4 regions of the Shewanella sp. SM20 genome follow, and region 1 is predicted to be linked to each of the others. Evidence: predicted binding sites of a transcription regulator. Region 1 holds the regulator's gene; each other region holds the start of a gene.
The links. The regulator sigma-54, encoded in region 1, starts transcription at its own class of promoters, with help from an activator protein. The targets are predictions, from matches to a motif close to GTTGGCACGNNNNTNGNNT.
Positions count from the first base shown of each region.

Region 2: L5M18_RS09695 (DUF3192 domain-containing protein) is a predicted target of sigma-54. The motif match lies at 3,441-3,459, and genes of this name have one in related genera.
Region 3: flgB (flagellar basal body rod protein FlgB) is a predicted target of sigma-54. The motif match lies at 2,018-2,036, and genes of this name have one in related genera.
Region 4: L5M18_RS06770 (YccF domain-containing protein) is a predicted target of sigma-54. The motif match lies at 2,480-2,498, and genes of this name have one in related genera.

Region 1 is NZ_JAKKRK010000031.1:49,419-54,910, forward strand. It holds gene lptC (LPS export ABC transporter periplasmic protein LptC) at 1-216, shown strand, start outside; gene lptA (lipopolysaccharide transport periplasmic protein LptA) at 203-757, shown strand; gene lptB (LPS export ABC transporter ATP-binding protein) at 754-1,485, shown strand; gene L5M18_RS14060 (RNA polymerase factor sigma-54) at 1,593-3,071, shown strand; gene hpf (ribosome hibernation promoting factor) at 3,100-3,387, shown strand; gene ptsN (PTS IIA-like nitrogen regulatory protein PtsN) at 3,390-3,833, shown strand; gene rapZ (RNase adapter RapZ) at 3,830-4,684, shown strand; gene L5M18_RS14080 (HPr family phosphocarrier protein) at 4,671-4,946, shown strand; gene mgtE (magnesium transporter) at 5,191-5,492, shown strand, end outside.
Region 2 is NZ_JAKKRK010000019.1:43-5,534, reverse strand. It holds gene L5M18_RS09720 (LysR family transcriptional regulator) at 1-450, shown strand, start outside; gene queF (NADPH-dependent 7-cyano-7-deazaguanine reductase QueF) at 533-1,390, opposite strand; gene syd (SecY-interacting protein) at 1,450-2,100, shown strand; gene L5M18_RS09705 (Zn-ribbon-containing protein) at 2,196-2,969, opposite strand; gene L5M18_RS09700 (ELKS/Rab6-interacting/CAST family protein) at 2,969-3,352, opposite strand; gene L5M18_RS09695 (DUF3192 domain-containing protein) at 3,517-3,924, shown strand; gene L5M18_RS09690 (DUF2789 domain-containing protein) at 3,936-4,169, opposite strand; gene L5M18_RS09685 (GNAT family N-acetyltransferase) at 4,319-4,957, shown strand; gene L5M18_RS09680 (DUF962 domain-containing protein) at 4,950-5,255, shown strand; partial or broken gene L5M18_RS09675 (IS3 family transposase) at 5,326-5,492, opposite strand, start outside.
Region 3 is NZ_JAKKRK010000007.1:12,487-17,978, reverse strand. It holds gene L5M18_RS04675 (chemotaxis protein CheV) at 64-984, shown strand; gene L5M18_RS04670 (CheR family methyltransferase) at 1,085-1,924, shown strand; gene flgB (flagellar basal body rod protein FlgB) at 2,068-2,472, shown strand; gene flgC (flagellar basal body rod protein FlgC) at 2,475-2,891, shown strand; gene flgD (flagellar hook assembly protein FlgD) at 2,916-3,686, shown strand; gene flgE (flagellar hook protein FlgE) at 3,769-5,130, shown strand; gene flgF (flagellar basal-body rod protein FlgF) at 5,303-5,492, shown strand, end outside.
Region 4 is NZ_JAKKRK010000011.1:77,357-82,848, reverse strand. It holds gene L5M18_RS06780 (M14 family metallopeptidase) at 38-1,078, shown strand; gene L5M18_RS06775 (alpha/beta fold hydrolase) at 1,075-1,965, shown strand; gene L5M18_RS06770 (YccF domain-containing protein) at 2,001-2,408, opposite strand; gene L5M18_RS06765 (pyridoxal-phosphate dependent enzyme) at 2,676-3,704, shown strand; gene L5M18_RS06760 (NrtR DNA-binding winged helix domain-containing protein) at 3,786-4,499, shown strand; gene prs (ribose-phosphate diphosphokinase) at 4,857-5,492, shown strand, end outside.

The DNA of each region.
Region 1 (5,492 bases):
GTTATTATCGATGCCATTAGCCCAGAAGAACCGATTCAGACCTTGTCCACCAGTTATCTGGAACTCGATCTCAACACTATGATAATGACCTCTGACCGTACCATTTACGTCACAGGGAAAGATTTTAATATTCAAGGCCAAGGCCTTTATGCCGACCTCAACGCGCAAGAAGTGCAATTGACCAGTCAGGTAGTAGGAACATATGAAGCAAAATAACGTATTACTTGCCAGCCTAATGCTAATTATGAGCATGAGTGCTTTCGCGAAAGTCGGCGACTTAAAGCAAGAAGTCAAAATTAAAGCCGTGAGCCAAACTGCGGATATCAAAAACAACCAGATCATCTTCTTTGGTCCGGTGGAAGTGACCCAAGGCTCAATAAAAATCCAAGCAAATGAACTGCGTGCATTTTCTGCTGAAGGTGAAAATAGCAAAACTTTGGTCGCAACAGGCAACCCTGCTACGTATAGCCAAATATTAGACGATGGCCGTCCTGCATCGGCGAGCGCGAAAGAAATTCGTTACGATATGGCAAGCCGCACCTTAACACTGAAAGGTATGGCGTCATTAGATCAAGCGGGTAGCCAAGTTACAGGCAATTTAATCCGCTATAACATGATTCAACAGAAATTGATGGCCGAGAGTACTGGCAGTGGTGACGATCGCGTGATCACTATTATTCAGCCTGAAAACTATCAAGATGATGCTAAATCAGACGCTCCGGCGGATAAACCTGTAAAAAAGCAGGACTCTAAATGACCCAAATCACCTTAAGAGCACAAAATCTGGCGAAAAGTTACAAGAGTCGCCAAGTGGTTAAAGACGTCAGTCTGACGGTAAAAACCGGTCAAGTCGTTGGCCTACTCGGTCCGAACGGCGCGGGTAAAACCACGACCTTTTACATGGTTGTCGGGCTAGTGAAGAGCGATAAGGGACATATCTTTATCGACGATGATGATTTAACCGCAGATCCTATGCATCTGCGTGCCCGCAAAGGCATAGGTTACTTACCGCAGGAAGCCAGTATCTTTCGTAAGCTAACTGTTCATGACAACATCATGGCCGTACTGCAAACTCGTAAAGAACTTAAAAACGAAGAACGAGAAGAAGAACTAGAACATCTGCTCGAAGAGTTTCATATCACCCACATCCGTGACAGCCAAGGCATGTCATTGTCGGGTGGCGAACGTCGTCGCGTCGAAATTGCGCGAGCTTTAGCCGCTAATCCTAAGTTCATTTTGCTCGATGAACCGTTTGCCGGCGTCGATCCTATTTCGGTTATCGACATCAAGAAGATTATCGAACAACTCAAAAGTCGCGGCCTTGGCGTACTGATCACAGACCATAATGTCCGCGAGACATTAGATGTATGTGAACATGCTTATATTGTGAGTCACGGAAACCTGATTGCCGAAGGGACTCCAGCAGAGATCTTAGACAATCAGCAAGTTAGGGCTGTGTACTTAGGTGAACAATTCAGGCTATAGTTAATCGAGCGAAGCCAATGGAGGCAATTTATACCGCCATTGGGCTTCACTCAAGATAATAATAAGCGACCTCATCCAACAATAATAACGTAGGGATCAGCGGTAACATGAAAGCGTCACTCCAGCTCAAACTGGGTCAACAGTTAACCATGACGCCACAATTACAACAGGCCATACGTCTGTTGCAACTGTCGTCATTAGAACTGCAGCAAGAGATCCAGCAAGCATTAGATTCTAATCCCCTTCTCGAGCTGGAAGAGGATCAATTCGACGCCACTAAAACCCCTGTAAACCAAACGCTATCCGATACGGATTTCAGTGAATCTAGCACTCTGCCACCAGAAAAAGACAGCTCCACCATAGACACGGCAGAGTCGCTAACCAAAGAATCCATGCCCGATGAGCTCCCCATGGACACCACATGGGATGAAGTGTTTACCGCCTCCCCAAACTCAGGCCCCGGCGGCAGTCGTGAAGACGATATGCCCTTCCAAGGCGAGACCAGTGAAGGTTTGTACGAACACTTAGAATGGCAAAAAAACCTCACGCCGTTTTCTGAAACCGATTTAGCCATTGCCACCGCCATTATTGATGCAATCGACGATCAGGGCTATCTCACCCAAAGCACTGAAGAAATTCTCGAAGCCATGGGCAATCCTGAAGTTGAGCTTGACGAAGTCGAAGCCGTACTCAAGCGCATTCAGCATTTTGATCCCATAGGCGTTGCCGCCCGCGATTTAAGTGAATGCCTGCTGATCCAACTGTCGCATTTCGCCGCTGATACTCCCAACCTAGAAAACGCCCGTATGCTGATCAAAGATCATTTAGATCTGATCGCCGCCCGTGATTTTAGGTTGTTGATGCGTAAGACTAAATTAAAAGAAGATGAATTAAGGGATGGTATAGCACTCATCCAAACCCTCAATCCTCGCCCAGGTTTGTTGATCACGCCCAATAATGACGAATACGTTATCCCAGATGTGTCTGTGTCGAAGAAAAATGGCCGCTGGGTCGTTGAGCTTAATCCTGACTGCATGCCCAAAATCAATGTAAATCAACATTATGCTTCTATGGCACGCAGCACAAAAAACCAAGCCGATAGCCAATTTATTCGCGGCCATCTGCAAGAGGCTAAATGGTTTATTAAGAGTCTAGAAAGCCGTAACGACACTTTGCTTAAAGTTGCTAATTGCATAGTGCAATATCAGCAAGGTTTCTTTGAGTATGGTGAAGAAGCCATGAAGCCTATGGTGCTTAACGATATTGCTGAAGCGGTAGAAATGCATGAGTCCACCATCTCACGGGTCACAACTCAAAAATACATGCATACCCCTAAGGGACTTTTTGAACTAAAATACTTCTTCTCTAGCCACGTCGGGACTGACGATGGTGGTGAGTGCTCATCCACAGCAATCAGAGCCTTTATAAAGAAACTGGTGGCAGCGGAAAACCAGAAAAAACCATTAAGCGATAGTAAGATGGCACAACTTCTGGCAGAACAAGGGATCAACGTAGCCCGCAGAACCATTGCGAAGTACCGAGAGGCTATGCTTATTCCACCTTCTAATCAGCGTAAAAGTTTATAACCTACAGTGGATATCGGAGGACGTTTCTATGCAAATAAACCTAAGTGGACACCATGTCGAAATTACCGAATCGTTACGTGCATATGTAGAAGAAAAGTTTTCAAAACTTGAACGCCATTTCGAACAGATCAATAATGTGCACGTTGTGCTCAATGTTGAGAAAATGCAACAGATTGCTGAAGCGAGAATAAACCTCATAGGTGGTGAAGTTTTTGCAACTTCAGAGCATGCTGACATGTATGCCGCTATAGACGCCCTGATTGACAAGCTTGACCGTCAGGTTATTAAACACAAAGAGAAGTTAACAAAACACTAATAATGGAACTTTGTACCATACTGCGGCCGGAGTGCACTACCTGCGCCACTCCGGGCAGCAAGAAAAAGGTACTGGAACTCATCAGCGACTTAGTCGCTGCCCAGTACCCGACCCTCTCATCTCAAGAGATATTCGAAAGCCTAGTGGCGCGCGAAAAGATGGGGAGCACAGGTATAGGTAACGGCATCGCCATTCCACATGGTCGACTAGCCGATATAGATCAGCCCATTGCCATACTCATTAAGTGTGAAGAGCCGATAGCATTTGATGCTATCGATAAGCAACCTGTTGATATTTTATTTGCACTACTGGTGCCTGCAGACCAATGTCAGCAGCACTTAAGTACTTTGTCTTGCATGGCCGAAAAGCTGAGCGACAAGCAAATATTAAAGCAATTACGCAAGACGCATGATGAAACGGAACTCTATCAGGTAATCACTGGATGAAACTGGTCATAGTGTCGGGCCGCTCAGGCTCAGGCAAATCTGTCGCCCTTAGGGTACTCGAAGATCTCGGCTATTATTGTGTCGATAACCTTCCCTTGCCATTGATTGGCAGTTTGCTTGAGCAACTCAAAGGCAGTAACGATCTCGTCGCCATCAGTGTCGACGTGCGTAACATGCCTGAGCAGGATAAGGTCTTAGTGAAACAACTCGCTAGCCTACCTCCAGATACTGAGTTAACGAGCTTCTTCCTTAACTCCAGCGATAAAATTCTGCTCAAGCGTTACAGCGAAACCCGCCGTTTGCATCCTTTGTCGAAGAGCCGAGTCTCTTTGCAAGAAGCGATAAAGCTGGAGGGGAAACTGCTTGAGCCTATGTCAAAACTGGTCGATCACTACATAGATACGTCGAATTTGAATATCTATGATTTAAGCGACCAAGTCCGACAAATTCTCCTTGGTAGTGTCGATAAAGAACTCGTGATCAACTTCGAGTCCTTTGGCTTTAAGCACGGAATGCCCACCGAAGCCGACTTTATGTTCGATGTGCGCTTCCTGCCCAATCCCCACTGGGAGCTGGCGCTGCGGCCATTGACTGGCTTGGATGAACCCGTAGCTGAGTTCTTAAATCGCCAACCACTGGTCAATAAGTTCATCTGGCAAATCGAAAATTTACTGGAGACTTGGCTGCCGCACCTCGAGCGTAACAATCGCAGTTATTTAACTGTGGCCATTGGCTGCACAGGTGGACAGCACAGATCGGTTTACGTCGCAGAGCAATTGGCCAAACGCTTTAGTAACGGTAAACATAAAGTGTATGCCCGTCATCGAGAGCTCAATAATGCCAAAGCTTGAACGTCAGATAACCATCTGTAATAAGCTCGGTTTACATGCCCGTGCCGCCACTAAGTTGGTGGTACTGGCTTCCGAGTTTGATGCGACCATCACCTTAATCCAAGGCGATAAACAAGCATCGGCCGCCAGTGTACTTGGCTTACTGATGCTTGAAACTGGCATGGGTAAAACCATTAAGCTGATCGCCGAAGGCCCAGATGCAGAGCCGGCTCTCGATGCCATTTGTGCCTTAATCGACGCTAAGTTTGACGAAGCCTGTTAGTTTCACTTCACACTAAGCACTTCATAGTTAGATTCACTTCATGTCTAGTTTAAAAAACTTGCCATTCAGACATGGCAAAACATTTGTCGCTCAACGATACAAGCTACTGGCGATTACACTAGCGGTCATTGCGCTGGCCTTACCTTAGCCGCCTTAATCTGTGTCATCGACTGACGCTTAGTCACCGCTAAATCATAGCCCAACACCAAGATCTCAAACCAATTTGCCGCACAATGGAGGACAAATGCCCGTAGATAATGCAGAAAACGATCACACCGGACATAGTCTTGACCAGTTAAACCAAGCGCTTAGCAGCGGCATGTTCGTACACGTGCGCAATATGCTGCAAAAAATGGCCGCCTCAGATATCGCGCTGATCTTAGAATCATCACCGCCAAGTGCCAGACAAGTACTGTGGCAGCTCATCGATCAGGAACAAATAGGCGACATACTCGATGAGTTGAGTGAAGAACTCAAAGACCCACTGATCCGCAGCATGAGCCCTGAGCGAGTCGCGAAAGCGACAGCAAGCATGGACACCGACGA
Region 2 (5,492 bases), on a different contig from region 1:
AAATTACTCTTCACCGAAACCCTCGTTTGTATCGTCAGTTTGCAGCATCCTCGTATTCAAGGTGCTATTACCCATGGGCAGTATTTTGAGGAGAAACACGTCTTTTTAAATATGCGGCGTTTTAATTTGACTGCAGGGGATTTGTTTACCGAAGGTGTGTTACCAAGGCGCAAAATGTACAGTGAGCAATCATCTTTATTGAGTATGTTTGCAACTGTTGGCAAAAGTGAGGCGATAGGCATAGCGCCTTTGCGGTACGCCAGTCAGTACGCTGAGATGTTCGGCTTACAGATTTTACCTATGCCCCTGAAAACTCGGCCAATTGATTTGTATATGGTGTGGAGCAGTAAATATACCCAAAACCCGAGCCATCAATGGTTACGGCGTTTATTGCTCAATACGAGTGCAAACACTGTGAATAAAAAAGCTCTGAATCTAGCGAGCAGCTAGGGCTAGCGATTCAGAGCTTTGTTGCAGTTTTTAAATTTTATTTTCTATCTCAGATTGTTAATCTAATAGCCTAAGAAGGTCATTACTGTCTTGCGAGTCTGTGGCTTTCGCCTGGTTGCTCGAAGTCACTGCGATAAGGGTTGATATCTAAACCACCGCGACGCGTGTAGCGGGCGTAAACCGTCAATTTAGTGCAATGACAGAAACGTTTTAAATCGACGAAAATTCGCTCGACACATTGCTCGTGGAATTCGTTATGTTGGCGGAAAGAAATCAAATAGCGCAGCAGTTTCTCGCGATCGATTTTAGGGCCTTGATAACGGATCATCACGCTGCCCCAATCGGGTTGCGAAGTGATCAAACAGTTGGATTTCAGCAGGTTTGAATTAAGCGTTTCCGCGACCGTTTGCTTATCGTCTGTACTGTTAACTAAGTAATCAGGATTAAAACTATAATCGCTGACTTCAATATCGAGATCGTCAATACAAGTGCCTGGTAACTCAATAATACGCTGAATACCAAAGCTTTTTGGCTCGATAATCTTAACGCTAACATCACCTTGAGCACACTGACTTAAGTCTTGCACTAAGGTTTTTTGCAGTGAATCTAGGTTATCAAACTTGGTTTGATTAAAGCTATTGAGATACAGTTTGAACGATTTCGACTCAATCAGATTCAGGCTTTCATAGCTTAAATGAAATTCAGCTATGGCCACCATAGGCTTACCTTTGGCATTTAACCAAGACAGCTCATAACCCGTCCAGATATCGGCACCATGAAACGGTAACGTCCCAGTGAGTGCAATAGCATTACGGTTTAGTGAGCGTGGAACCCCTTGCAGCAGCGACGCATCATACTCGGCTTGGTAGTCGGTGGCTTTACCTAAAGTCAGGCCAACAAGCGCTTGCGCATCACTATAGGGATCGTGATTCTGTGTCATCAATACTGTTTCCATGTCAAAATAGGCGCACATTATACCTGAAATTGGATTGTGCTTAAGTGTCTTGTCTGCCCGCACTCGATAAATTTTTGCAAAACTATCATCAAGCTTACTTAACGAGTTTAGGTGAACTACCGCGTTATTACCCACAGGGTGAGTCTTCTGTGTGTATTCAAGGCGAATTTCAACCGGATCTTGAACAGGCCGTTTCTTGGCAGCCAGTGAAACGCAAAGTTGAAGGCAGTTTCGCCAATGTAGAGCATGCACTGGAGTTAACTTTATGGCCAGAGATCAATGATTTTTACGGTCATTATTTCTCCGCCCCAGTATTATTTGACTCTAAGTGGGGCACAGGGGAGTTACTGCAAGTCTGGAATGATGACGATTTTAATTGCCTGCAACAAAACTTGATTGGTCATCTGATGATGAAGAAAAAACTGAAGCAGTCACCGACTTGGTTTATCGGTCTGTTAGATGAGGGAGATAAAATGCTCACCATCAATAACAGTGATGGTAGCGTATGGATTGAAATCCCTGGTGAAGTGCAATCTGAGCAATTGTCCTCGAGTTTGACTGCGTTTATTGAAGCATTATCGCCACGGATAGCACCACCCGTTAAACATGAAGAATTACCTATGCCCGCATTAGAACATCCTGGTATTTTCGCCAGTTTTAAACGTATGTGGCAAAACCTTTTCGGTAAACGTTAACTTCTGTGAGCGACATTTTTATTATCAACCTAAGTATTAACTCAACCTAAGCCTGGCTTATCTTAGGTTGAGTTCTGCAAGGGGATAAACAGATGTTATTGATGATCCCAAGACAGATTCGACACTATGCGGCAAGGCTCGCAGCGAAAATGGAACATATCCAATAAAGGTTCATCGAGTTTCCAATCATGACTGCCACAACGTGGGCAAGGTCGCGTTTTTTCTGAGGCCAAATCTTGGCCGCCAATGCGATATAAGTAGTAATAGGTCGGGATCTGAGTGAGATATTCGATACGACCGCGCAAATCCCAACCTCTGCGAAATAAATCACTGTCAGGACTCGATAATTCCTCTAGCGCGGCAAATTCAGCCTTGGTGGCCGCCGCCATTTGCAGCTCGTCGCAGGCTTGCCATTCGCTCTGCCAACGGATAATACGTTTATGATCGCCATTAAAGGTTGCGGGTATACGGTACAGGGGAATGGGCAATAAAGTGTCGCCGCTGCGTAGGGGCGAGCACATATGCACAAAACTGGTGTATAGCAGTTGCCAGCTGGGTGTTTCGGTATTACTTACTTCAGAATTGATATCCTGACCAATAAACTTTTCCCGCGGCGCGAGTAGTTTAGCGTCGGTTAATTCTACTAAGGCTTTTTTGACCCAAGGGCTGTGATATTTGTGCGCTAAACTGCTTTTCTCTGGCATCAATAAACGCACTCTAAACTCACCGTCATTAAAGGCGACCGCAAATTCTCGTCCTAAGATTTGGCCATTAGCTCGATAGGCTTCAAGGAGCTGATTAATGGCCTTCTCGGCGGCAGATATCGTGGTGTCGGCGAAGCATTCGAAGCGCAGTTCAGTAACAAACATTAAGCTGTTTTTCCTTGGATTTCTAATAAGTTGATGCGTTGTTTAAGTTCAAGCAGTTCGTTTTTTAATTGCATTATTTCTGTTTTTTGCTGCTCAGCATGACGTTCAAAATACGCCTGTTGTATCTGCAGGCGCTCGGCGAGCACTGCAAGGGTTAAGGTATCGTTAGTTGCGGGAGTGTCAGTTGTAGGGCTGATAGTTTGCAACTCAGCTAAACGCTCGCGATCCGCCTTAGGCATAGATTTAAATTGCTGTAAGCCTTGGATCAATATAGGTAAAGGTAGGCTACTACCTAAACGGGTTTTAATTAAGGCAAGGCTCGGTACTTTACCGCAGGCTTCGAGCGAACGTGCGGCCGCTAATACTTGGTCAAGGGGACTCATAATTAGCAAAATTCCTTAATTTGTTGAATTATTTAAACCAATTTTAAAATAATAATTAATTTTTTCATTTAAAAACAGTGTGTTGTCTTGTGGCATTTATTTTGCTTATTGTCCAGCCGAAATACCATTTTTTAAGCTTCAATAATAATTACACAGGATGTCACATGATGAACCATAAATTGAATAACAAACTTATCGCCATCACTTTTTTAGGGCTCGCAAGCTTAGGTCTTAGCGGCTGCGTGGTCAATGTCGGTGATGGAGAATCGGGCTGGGATAGCAGCGAATCTTGGGAGAAAGTGCAGGATAAAAATCGCACTAACTTAACCAAACTGAGCTTAGGCATGCCTAAAGACCAAGTGATGATCTTAATGGGCACCGCTGATTTTAGTGAAGCCTATATTCAACAAAGTGCTCAACAAGGTGAAGCCAATAAAGAAGTCTTAGTGTTGTTTTATCGTACCCAGCGTAATAATGGCGATGGAAAAACCACTAAGGATGAATGCACGCCTATCGTGCTGAGCAACAATGCCTTAGTGGGTTGGGGTGAAACGGCTTACGGTAAAATCTGAACCAACGAGTCTTATCGTTTACGTAGCTGAGTGTCTAATTGCTCAATGGGCTCAGTCCAGAGGGCATCGGCTTCTAAACCTTCAATGATAAAGCTCTTTTGGGCAGGGGTCCAAAAGGGCGCTTGGCTTAAATGGATGTGATGGTCGATATCATGGGTTGCAATAAACTGCGCTATGGCCTCGTCGCTACTGTCTAAACCGAGTTGCTCAAACAAGTGGCTTAAGTCTACTGGAGTTGTATCCATCATTATTTCCTTTTCAGTATAGTGCCTTCGTTTAGAGTAAGCGCCTGATTGAAAAATGCAATCTATGATTAAAATTTGCACTTTTTAGTTTCCTTGGTAGATTAACAGTTACGCATAAAAAGTGTGAGCTAAGTCAAGGAATGCTAACGATGGACAATGAAATTCTGGAGGACTGCCGCGCAGTCTATTTGACCGCGGAAGACTTACGCATTGCCGCTTCTATTCTCTATAACGCTTACCATGATGATCCTTTTTTTGTCGATTCACTCTTTACCTCAGACAAAGCCGCTTATGAGCAAAAATTGCGCGCCGCAATCAGGGAAGAACTCAATACGTTATGGCAACAAAAACAAGCTCTCATTGGTTTATTCGACCATGAAAGACTCTTTGGGTTAGCCTGTGTAGTTACTCAAGAAGTGCCTTTAGGGGAAGGGCGTTATTGGCATTGGCGCTTAAAGATGTTGTTAGGTACAGGTTGGCAATCGACTCAAGCACTAATGAACAAAGAGTCCAGTATTATTGAACTTTTACCCAGTAAGCACTGCGGTATTTTGCAGTTTATTGCTCTTGCACCAAATGAACAGCACAAGGGACTTGGACATAAGTTAGTGCAAGCTGTGGTGAGTTGGTGTGATGAGCAGCCTGATTTGGATGGCATTGGTGTGTTTATCGCTCAGGAGAACCACTTGCAACTGTTTACTCAGCATGACTTTGTATCCATAGGCGAGCTGAGTATCGGCAGTGTCCATGGCCAGCTTTTATTCTATTCGGTTCAACAAGATGACTAACTCTTATAAACGTTTCGCCGATTTTTATCCTTTCTATTTATCCCAACACCAGCACCCGACTTGTCGGCAATTACACTTTGTTGGCAGTTGTTTAGTTCTGCTGCTGATTGGCATTGCCTTGGTTTCACAAGACTGGTGGCTATGCTGGTTTATTCCTATTGTTGGTTATGGTTTTGCATGGGTAGGACACTTCGTATTCGAGAAGAATCGACCCGCGACATTTCAGTATCCTTTTTACAGTTTGATGGCAGATTGGGTGATGTTTGCGCAGATGATTCGCCGCTTTTTTAAACATTAAAAAAACTGCCCGAGTGAGATGCCCATGCCCGCGGTGTTTTTCAAGGTAGTTGGCACTCTTTACTTAAATTTTAAGCTGCATTTCTTGTTTCAGTTTCAGACTCTTTTTCTGGGTTCAACACTACCTCACCGATAACGTCACAGTTCCTTATACCGTTTGGCCAGCGTTTAGGGTTTCTTGATCTTGCTTCTTCTAGTACCTCCTTACGCTTAGATAAAATCGCTTTATCTTGCATCG
Region 3 (5,492 bases), on a different contig from region 1:
TTAATATGCCTATACTCAACTGAGTTATAGGGCCGAACATAAACAGAACAACAAGGCAGAGTTATGTCGAGTATTCTTGATTCAGTCAACAAACGAACCCAGCTCGTTGGACAAAACCGTTTAGAATTGCTGCTTTTTAAATTAAACGGTCGTCAACGGTTTGGGATTAACGTGTTTAAGGTGAAAGAAGTACTGCAGTGTCCACCACTGACCACTTTGCCTAAACTTAATCCTTATGTGAAGGGGGTTGCTCATATTCGTGGAACAACCATTTCAGTGATTGATTTGAGTGCGGCAACAGGGGGAAAACCTTTAGCGAGCACTGAAAACTGTTTCATCATTATTTCTGAATATAACCGCAGTGTTCAAGGCTTCTTGGTCAGTTCTGTTGAGCGGATCATCAACATGAATTGGGAAGCGATTATGCCTCCGCCGCAAGGTGCTGGTCGTTATTCTTATCTGACAGCTGTGACTGAAATTGAAGGTGAATTAGTTGAAATTCTCGATGTGGAAAAAATCTTAGATGAGATTTCACCGGTTAAAACGGCTATCAGTGAAGAAGCCAATGAAAAACTGACCCTCGACAGAACTCAGCATTACCATATTATGGTTATTGATGATTCTGCCGTGGCGCGTAAGCAAATTATTCGTTCACTTGAGTCATTGAATTTACAAATTGATACCGCAAAAGATGGTCGCGAAGCATTAGACAAGCTTAAAGAAATCGCCAAAGAGATGGATAATGTGGCCGATGAGATCCCCCTCATCATCTCTGATATTGAGATGCCTGAAATGGATGGCTACACCCTGACCGCTGAAATCCGAGATGATCCTAAGCTTAAGCATATTAAAGTGGTACTGCATACTTCGTTAAGTGGTGTATTCAATCAGGCAATGGTTCAAAAAGTGGGGGCTAATGACTTTATCGCTAAGTTTAATCCTGACGAACTGGCCGCTGCTGTGAATAAGCATTTAAGTTTGTAATTGCTGTAGGTTAGTACCTAGATACGCTTTACGCTATAATCTCGACTTTATAACATGATGGTTTCGCACTGATTTTGGTGCTTGCTATAGGATTTAGGATGTGAATGTGCCAAATAAATCACTCGCTGAGGCTGAATATAATCAATTTAGGTTGTTCTTAGAGCAACACAGCGGCATCGTACTGGGTGAAAATAAGCAATATCTTGTGCGCAGTCGTCTTGCTCCTTTGATGGGCAAATATAACCTGCCATCCTTATCTGATGTGGTTAAGCATTCGATGAAGCCTACTGAGCGTGCGCTCAGAGCTGAAGTGATCGATGCTATGACGACCAATGAAACCCTTTGGTTCCGTGATCGTTATCCATTTGAGTTGTTGAATAATGTCCTACTACCAGAATACAGTCGTCTGGGGCGTCCGCTTAAAATTTGGTCTGCGGCTTGCTCGTCAGGCCAAGAGCCATACTCATTGGCTATGACTATTCTTGAGTATCAACAGAAGAAGCCTGGTGCCTTGGCTGGTAGTGCTTCGATTCAAGCAACGGATTTATCTCCTTCCATGTTGGAACGCTGCAAAAATGCCGAGTACGATAGTTTGGCATTAGCGCGTGGTTTATCTGAAGAACGTAAGCGTCAGTTTTTTGATGCATTACCTTCAGGTAATATGAAGTTAAAGGATAATGTGAAGCGGTTGGTGAACTTTAGAGCGCATAATTTGCTTGAGAGTTATAGTCTGCTTGGCAAGTTCGACATTATCTTTTGCCGCAATGTGCTGATTTATTTTGCACCAGAGGCAAAGGCAAAAATTTTGCGGCAATTCGCTGCCGCTCTCAATCCCAAAGGGATTTTATTTCTCGGTGCATCAGAATCTATCGCTGGTTTAACGGACGAGTTTGATATGGTTCGTTGTAACCCTGGCATTTATTACCAGAAAAAGACTTAACTCAGCCGCTCTAAAGAAAATTACCGACAATTGTCGGTAATTTTTTACCCATCACTTGCTCATCCTTGTTGTTATTCTCAAAATTTTCCTGATGTTGGCACATGAATTGCTTTATTTTCGTGAGAACACGAGGAGGCAATTTTATGGCGATCAATTTTGATAATGCACTGGGTGTGCATCAATACACTCTCGGTATTAGAGCGCAGCGGGCTGAAGTTATTTCAAGCAATATCGCTAACGCAGATACGCCACATTACAAAGCCCGCGATGTTGATTTTTCTGCGGCAATGCAGGCCGCTCGAGGCCAACAGCAGCAGCGAAATAGTCTTGAAATGCAAGAGCCAGATAAGCATTTTGGGCTTGCGGAGTTGACTGGGCAATTTGTTAAGTTCCGTGTGCCAAATCAACCCGATACCGGTGATGGTAATACTGTTGATATCCAACAGGAACAATCGGCATTCATGCAAAATGCACTTGAATATCAAATGTCGCTAGGTTTTTTAGACAGTAAGTTTAGTGGCATGAAGAAAGCGTTGAGAGGGGATTAATCATGAGTTTATTTAGCATATTTGATGTTGCTGGTTCGGGAATGTCTGCTCAATCGGTCAGGCTAAACACCACCGCGAGCAACATAGCCAACGCGGATTCCGTCTCGAGTAGTGTAGATAAGACCTATCGTTCCCGTCATCCCATTTTTGAAGCCGAAATGGCTAAAGCCCAAAGTCAGCAACAAGCTTCTCAAGGCGTTGCAGTAAAAGGCATTGTAGAAAGTGATAAACCACTACTGAAAGAATACTCGCCCGATCATCCTATGGCGGATGCGGACGGCTTTATTTATAAACCGAATGTTAATGTCATGGAAGAAATGGCAGATATGATTTCTGCTTCGCGCTCATATCAAATGAATGTTCAAGTCGCTGAAGCAGCTAAGTCTATGCTGCAACAAACACTTGGGATGGGTAAATAACATGTGTTACTTAGGAGGTAAGCTGTGAGCCTCATTAATCAAATTAACCAAGCGTCGGCGCAGACGGCTCAAAATAAGAGTCAGCCAAATGCCGTTACGACGAATTCATCAACCAGCTCAACGGGTAATCCGTTTCTTGATGGCATACGTTTGCCAAAAGAGTCAATAGTACCGGAAGCAAAAAGCCAGCAGTTAACTCAAGATGACTTTTTCTCGTTATTAAGCCAACAGTTATCGATGCAAGATCCCTTTAAGCCCGTCGACAACGACCAAATGATTGCGCAGATGGCATCATTCTCGACGGTTGATGGTATTACTAAGTTGAATAAGGAAATCGTTAATTTAAACGATGTTATGACATCAAGCCAAGCATTACAGGCATCAGGACTTGTTGGTCGCAAGGTGTTGATCCCAACTGATACAGGTAACATTTCAGCTGAAAGCCCAACAATAAAAGGTGTGATTAGCACGCCAGCTAAAATTCCTGAAGTTACTGTACGTGTTGAGGATGAGAAAGGCCAAGTTGTGACCACCTTTAAAGTTGATGGCAGTAAGGGGGGCAATGTCGATGTTAACTGGGATGGCCTCGATAAAGACGGAAACCCTGTAACCGCAGGTAACTATACGATCAAGGCGAGTGGTTTAGTGGATGGGAAATCCCAAGAATTGCCAGTCTCGACCTATGCTCATGTGACCAGCGTTTCTCTCGGTACGGCCAGTACTGGCGCGATTCTTAACTTGAGAGGCGGTATGGGCATCAAGTTAACCGATGTGTTAGCTGTGTCTGAAACCTAAGTTTGCCTAAAAGAATTTTTGCAGTATCCGAATTGGGCGTAAGTCGCTCATAAATGAATTGAGTCAAGTGTAGAGGTGAATTATGTCGTTTAACATTGCATTGAGTGGCATTTCTGCCGCGCAGAAAGATTTAAACACTACGGCGAATAACATTGCTAATGCGAACACCATTGGCTTTAAAGAGTCCCGTGCTGAATTTGCGGATGTTTACGCTAATTCTATTTTTTCAAATGCTAAAACTGCTGTCGGTGGTGGTGTTGCGACGAGCCAAGTGGCACAGCAATTCCATCAAGGTAGCTTACAGTTGACGAATAACTCCCTTGATATGGCGATTAAAGGGGGTGGCTTTTTCGTTACTGCCTCTGAACTGGGTACATTAGACCACTCGTTTACCCGTGCTGGAGCATTTAAGGTCGATAAAAATAATTACATGGTTGATTCTGCTGGTAATTATTTGCAAACTTTCCCTGTGGATAAAGATGGGAACTCGACATCAGTGAGTTTAACGACGGCTAAGCCGGTACAAATACCAGACACTGCAGGTAGCCCTGTAAAGACTGAGAATGTTACTTTACAAATGAACTTAAATGCTAAGGAAAGTGCACTCGACCCCGCGGCATTCGATCCTCTAGATGCAAAAACCTACAATAACGTTACATCAATGACAATTTATGACTCACTCGGTGAGCCACATATTATGACCACTTATTTTGTTAAGCCCAAAGATGGTTCGTACAATGGTGAGAACAATTGGGTGGCTTACTATGCTGTTGATGGAAAGCAAGTCGATTTAGCCGGTCCTGCTGGTACTTATCAAACAGATACCACCGGCGATGGTACGCCTGATGCAACGGGCACAGCTCAAACTGCTGGTGGTTGGAAAGGCTCTGTACTCAAGTTCAATTCTGTTGGTGTCTACACTGGTAGTGATCCTGCTATAGTCAAGACTGAGGCTTTGGGCGTCAGTGGTGCAGGTGTTTTAGGGCCAGGTGCCGATGGTACTCAAGAGTTGACTGTGAAGTTTAATGCCCCAACGCAATATGCTGCTCCTTTTGGTGCAACTGAGTTGACGCAAGATGGTACGACTGTAGGCCGCTTAACTAACGTTGAAATCGGCGAAGATGGTTTAGTGACCGCGAGTTATTCTAATGGTTCAACCGTGCCTTTAGCACGGGTTGCTTTAGTTCGTTTTGCTAATGAACAAGGTTTAACGCAAGTGGGTAATACGTCGTGGAAAGCCAGTTTAGCTTCAGGTCCAGCGTTAGCGGGTGAGGCAAATAGTGGAACTTTTGGTAGCATCAGTTCATCGGCGTTAGAGCAATCGAACATCGATTTAACTACTGAACTGGTCGATTTAATTTCGGCACAGCGTAACTTCCAAGCGAACTCTCGTACCCTTGAAGTGAATAACACGCTGCAACAAACCGTATTACAAATCCGCTAATCATTACTTTATTTAACTAAGTGTTGCCGCCAGTGGCAACACTTAGCCTTTATCCTGCCGTCAAATCACTTCATTTTCATATTTTTCAATTCTATCAGTAAATTAAACGTTATTTTTTTTGGCATGATGCTTGCTTGGATATTGTCATGTAGAAAATTTGACGGAGCAGTCTGTGGACAAATTCCTTTATGTCGCCATGAGTGGCGCTAAGCAAAATATGAATGAGCTGGCACTCCGTGCGAACAACTTAGCCAATGCTAATACCGATGGTTTTAAATCAGATATGGCGCAGGCCAGATCGATGCAAGCCTTCGGTGAAGGGTTGCCTTCAAGGGTGTTTGCGATGACAGAATCTCCGTCAG
Region 4 (5,492 bases), on a different contig from region 1:
GCATGAGTAGTTCTCTCATTTTATTGATTAAGGTGACATGAAGAAACTTCCTTTTGAGCTTCCATTTGAGTTAGATACGCTGCAGCAACTCATTGATACTCATCATCTTAAGTTGGATTATCAGATCCTTGCCGACATTCCATTCCGCCAAGAGCATTTCCCCCTTTACAGTGTTGAGTTAGGTGGTACAGATACGCCTTGTCCGACAGTGCTCTTTGTGGGTGGCGTGCATGGGGTTGAACGTATTGGATCTCAAGTTATTTTGGCATTGTTAAACAGTTTATTGCAGCGGCTTGTTTGGGATAAACATCTACAACAGATGTTAACGGGCCTGCGGTTAGCTTTTGTACCTGTAGTGAATCCTGTTGGGTTATTCATGGGAACGCGGGGCAATGGTAATCAAGTGGATTTAATGCGTAACGCTCCGATAGAATCCCGTGAAAAAGTGTCCTTTATGGTGGGAGGACAGCGTATATCGTCACGGCTGCCCTGGTATCGCGGTATTGGGGGAATGGAGCTGGAAACTGCGGGCTTAGTTGCCTATGTACAACAACTGTTGAGTCGCAGCACAAGTTTGATTTCGCTCGATGCCCACTCGGGATTTGGCTTGAGTGATCATATCTGGTTCCCCTACGCCCATACCCGTACCGCCTTCGAAAATGCCAATTATATTTTTCATCTAAAACAATTATTTGAACAGAGTTATCCCCATCACGGCCATTATCGGTTGGCGCCGCAGAGCCAGTTTTATCGCACTCATGGTGATATTTGGGATTATCTCTATCGCCAGCACCAAGTGGCTGATCCTTCTGCTCAGGTGCCATTTTTACCTTTGACATTAGAGATGGGATCTTGGGCATGGATAAAGAAGAATCCTAGACAAATATTTAATTTTGCTGGCTTTTTTAATCCACAAAAAACACATCGTCACCACAGGATTTTACGCAGGCATACAGTACTCATGCAATTTATGATGGAAGCGGCCTATGCCCAATCGTTAGAGCAGTTAACACCTGAACGTTTGGCTGAGCTGACAGAGCGTGCATGGCATTATTGGTATCGGGAGTCTCAGTCATGACCACTTGGGTGATATTAAGGGGGTTAATGCGTGATCAGCGCCATTGGAATGGTTTCGATCAGCGTCTGCGACAAAAGGGATTGCGAGTGCTGACACCGGATCTTCCGGGCAATGGGACGCTATCCCACGAATTAAGTCCGCTTAAGATTGCTGATTATGCCTATGCCGTGTGGCAGCAATTGGATGAGCAGGTACAGGAAGGGGAGACTATTTATCTCCTCGGCTTGTCTATGGGCGGTATGTTGGCGCTGGAAATGACATGCCAGCGACCTTGGCAGATAAGGCATGTCTTTGTATTAAACAGCAGTGCGGCAAATTTATCGTCTTGGTATCAAAGATTTAACCCGCTGAATGCATTGAAGGCTTTTTTCATGCGGGCTCGGGGTAACGCTTTACATCCAATCGAGTCGACTATAGTGCGTTTAACCAGTTTTCGTCATCGGCGAGACCGAGATTTAATTGTCAAGTGGAGTGAGTTTCGCCGCGATACCACACCAAGTAGACGCAATGTATGGCGACAACTTTGGGCGGCTTTTCAATACCAATGTCCATTGGCAGTGGAAGTACCGATAACTGTGCTCTGCGGTGACCGTGATGCGCTGGTGAGTATGGCATCGAGTAAGGCGTTAGCACGGCATTTTTACACCGATTTGATTGTACTCGCGTATTGTGGTCACGATGCCGCTATAGATGCACCCGCAAAACTGGCGCATTATCTGTTGGACATTGTGGGGGCGACTAAGCCGCAAGTGCAGTTTTCTGTGGATAGTGAGCCTGCCAATACTCAATATGATTGCAACGATTTATTGGAGGAAGAAATAGCCTTAAACGAAGCGATATTTGCTGTATGGGATGACAAAGCGTTATCCACTCTTGAAACCAAATAATCGAGAGTGAATAGCGCAGTTAACACATTGTCTTATTAAGCTTTAGCCACTACGGTTTGGCCTATCGGTGTGAGGCTGAGTAAAGCTAACTTAAGATGCTGTATCCCAAAGGGAATACCGATAATCGTCACAAAACAAGCTAAGGCGTGGACCAAATGCCCTATGGCTAACCAGATCCCAAACAGTAAGAACCAAATGATATTTCCTACCATGCCTAATGCACCTGTGCCCAAGTCTTCACGTCCAGTTAAGTGGCGACGGTTCATTTGTTCTTGGCCGAAGGGCCAAAAGGTCATTTCGCCGATAACAAAACAGGCGCGGCCGAAGGGAATACCAATGATACTGATAAAACACAGGATACCTGCGAGCCACCAAGCGAGTCCCATTACAAATCCGCCGAGTACAAACCAAGCTATGTTGAATATTAAGCGTAATACAGCCATTGAAAACTCCTTATGTTTACCCTGTTAGCCTTTATCGTTAGCTTCGATAAATTGAATATATGTCAATGTCTAAGCGATAACTATGCCAACTATTTAAATTATTCATAATCAATGGGTTAATTATATGTGTTCGAGATTCATGTGTCATTTTCACTAGTTTTTCGCCAAATTGATAATTTCTTAAGGGCGTAACAGGAAGGGCGGAGTTACACTAGCCTTCCCTTAACTGGTTTAAAAAACAGAGAATTTAATCGTTTGAGTAGCTTGATGTTTGCAAATTCCCCTGTCGATACATTTGCCTTTGCTGGCAGAGACATATTCCTAAAACGTGATGATTTACTGCATCCGGCGTTTAGTGGCAATAAAGCTCGCAAATTCGGCTATTTTTTAGATCATGAGTTTGCAGGCATCAGCAAGGTGATAGGTTATGGCTCGCCATTAGCTAACTCACTGTATTCATTGTCAAAATTAGCGAAGATGAAAGGCTGGCAATGTGATTTTTATGTAGATCATATTGCCAGTCAAGTGGTTAAATATCCTACGGGCAATTACGCTGCCGCTTTAGCGAATGGCGCTAATATTATCGATTTAAGTGTGTTAATAGCACAAAAGCAGGCGTGCACTCAGCCTCAATCTGAACCTCACGTTTTGTCAAATCTTAATGCTAGTCCTGAGCCTACTGTGCAAGTGGGCGATGTGCGGCTGAGTTGCCAAGATTATATCGAGGCTCAAGTACTCGTGAATGAGCCGACGGCGCTTTTTATCCCAGAGGGTGGTCGCTGTGCTTACGCCGAATATGGGGTGAATAGATTGGCGCAAGAGATAATACAGTTTGCGAAGGCGAATAGATTGGTTGATTTAACGGTGTTTTTACCTTCGGGGACGGGAACGACAGCGTTATTTTTAAATCAGCATTTTATCCGTCAGCAAACGGATATTCGCGTCGTGACTTGTGCCGTTGTCGGTGGCGATGATTATTTGCGCTTGCAATTTTCCTTACTTAATTCCAATACCAGTGAGCATCCACAGATTGTTAATGTCGGCAAGAAATATCATTTTGGTAAACTTTATCCCGAATTTTATGCCATGTGGCAGCGGGTCTGCGCCTCAGGCGTGCAGTTTGAATTACTCTACGATCCCTTAGGTTTTATTGTGCTTGAGGAATATTTACAAGGCGGAGGCTCTCGTCCTGTGATGTATATTCACCAAGGTGGCTTACTCGGGAACGAGACCATGTTGCCACGTTATCAGCGTAAATTTGGGCAAAGTGGCTTATTCTGTGCCTCTGATCATTGACTTAGTGACGCTAAGACATAATATGTTTGAAGCTGTGTAATGCTAAGTTAAGCTGATGATTTGTAACGATGGGGAATATCAATGACTGAAGCGGAATATCTCGCTAATTATGATCCTAAGGTTTTTAAGGCTCAGCTACTGACAGTGGATGCCGTATTGTTTACCTATCACGATCAGCAACTTAAAGTACTCTTAGTACAACGCTCAAATCATCCATTTTTAGGTTTATGGGGATTACCTGGTGGGTTTATCGATGAAAATTGCGATCAATCCCTTGAGCAAACTGTATTACGTAAACTGCATGAGAAAACCGCGGTAGTGCCACCTTATATTGAGCAGCTATGCACTGTGGGTAATCGTAGTCGTGATGTAAGAGGCTGGTCTGTGACTGTATGTTATACCGCCTTGATGAGTTATCAAGCTTGCCAAATTCAGATTGATTCAGTGAGTGATGTTAAGTGGTGGCCATTAGCAGATGTGTTGCAGATGCCCTTGGCGTTTGATCATCTGCAGTTAATTGAGCAAGCGCGGGAACGCTTAACACAAAAAGCCTTATATTCTTTAGTGCCAGGATTTGCACTGTCTGAACCTTTTACCTTGCCAGAATTGCAGCATGTACATGAGGTTCTACTGGGTAAGCCTATCCAAGGTAAATCTTTTCGTCGGCGGGTTGAACAGGCTGATTTATTGATCGATACGGGATTAAAGCGCACCGAACGGGGTCGTCCCGCTAATTTATACCGCTTGAAACCCAATACCGCATCGTATCGCTTCTTAAGAAATTTAGAATGTTGATCACAGTGAATATGGATTTAAGCAAGATATTCGCCTTGCTCAATATGAGTAACGGCGACTGCTTATGCCTTATTCATGGTGACTTTGAATCAGTAAAGGCTGTTTAATTACTGATTTTGCCTTAATGTCTCCGGTTCTTGTATTACTCGATACCCATATTGTAGCTTCTTAGTTGTCTTTCCCATCAATAGTGTCCAAAAGACACTATATGCCATTTAAGCATAACATTTCAGGTTGCTCCGTCTGAAATAGTCTAAAAATCAACTTTACACAATAATGTCTTTAAGACACTATTATTCATGTAGACAACAAGGGCGCCGTCAATTTCGGCAATCTTGCCACAGACAGGAGGTTACTATGTCTCAACGTATTCAAACGTCTCAAGATGCTTCTCACGCTCAATGTTCGCAAGCCGATTTTTATCGGTTACCCGCAGCTAGCGATGAGACTCACTACCGTTTATTTCAATTTGGTGCGGGGGAAAACCATGTTCAACTACTGGTTCCTCCAGCGAAACGCGTCACAGTTTTCTTCGGTTATCGTGGCGATTATTCCATCATGCAGCTCTTGTTGTTAACTGATGCATTGCGTCGCAGTGGTGCAGAGCAAATTGATCTGTTACTGCCTTATATGCCGGGTGCTCGCCAAGATAGAGTGTGTAATGCCGGTGAGGCCTTGTCGGTAAAAGTCTATGCTAGCCTAATTAATCAGCAGCAATATGCTTCGGTCACCGTTTTTGACCCTCACAGCGATGTCACCGCCGCATTGTTAGACCGAGTTCAGGTAATAGATAACCACAGTTTTGTCGCAGCGATCGCAGCCCAATTAACGGGGGAGCTAGTGTTAGTCTCGCCCGATGCGGGGGCGAATAAAAAAGTATTCGGCTTAGCTAAAGCGTTACAGGGAATGCCGGTGATCAGGGCCGATAAACATCGTGATGTGGTCAATGGGCATATTATCGCTACTGAAGTGTTCTGTGATGACTTGTCGGGT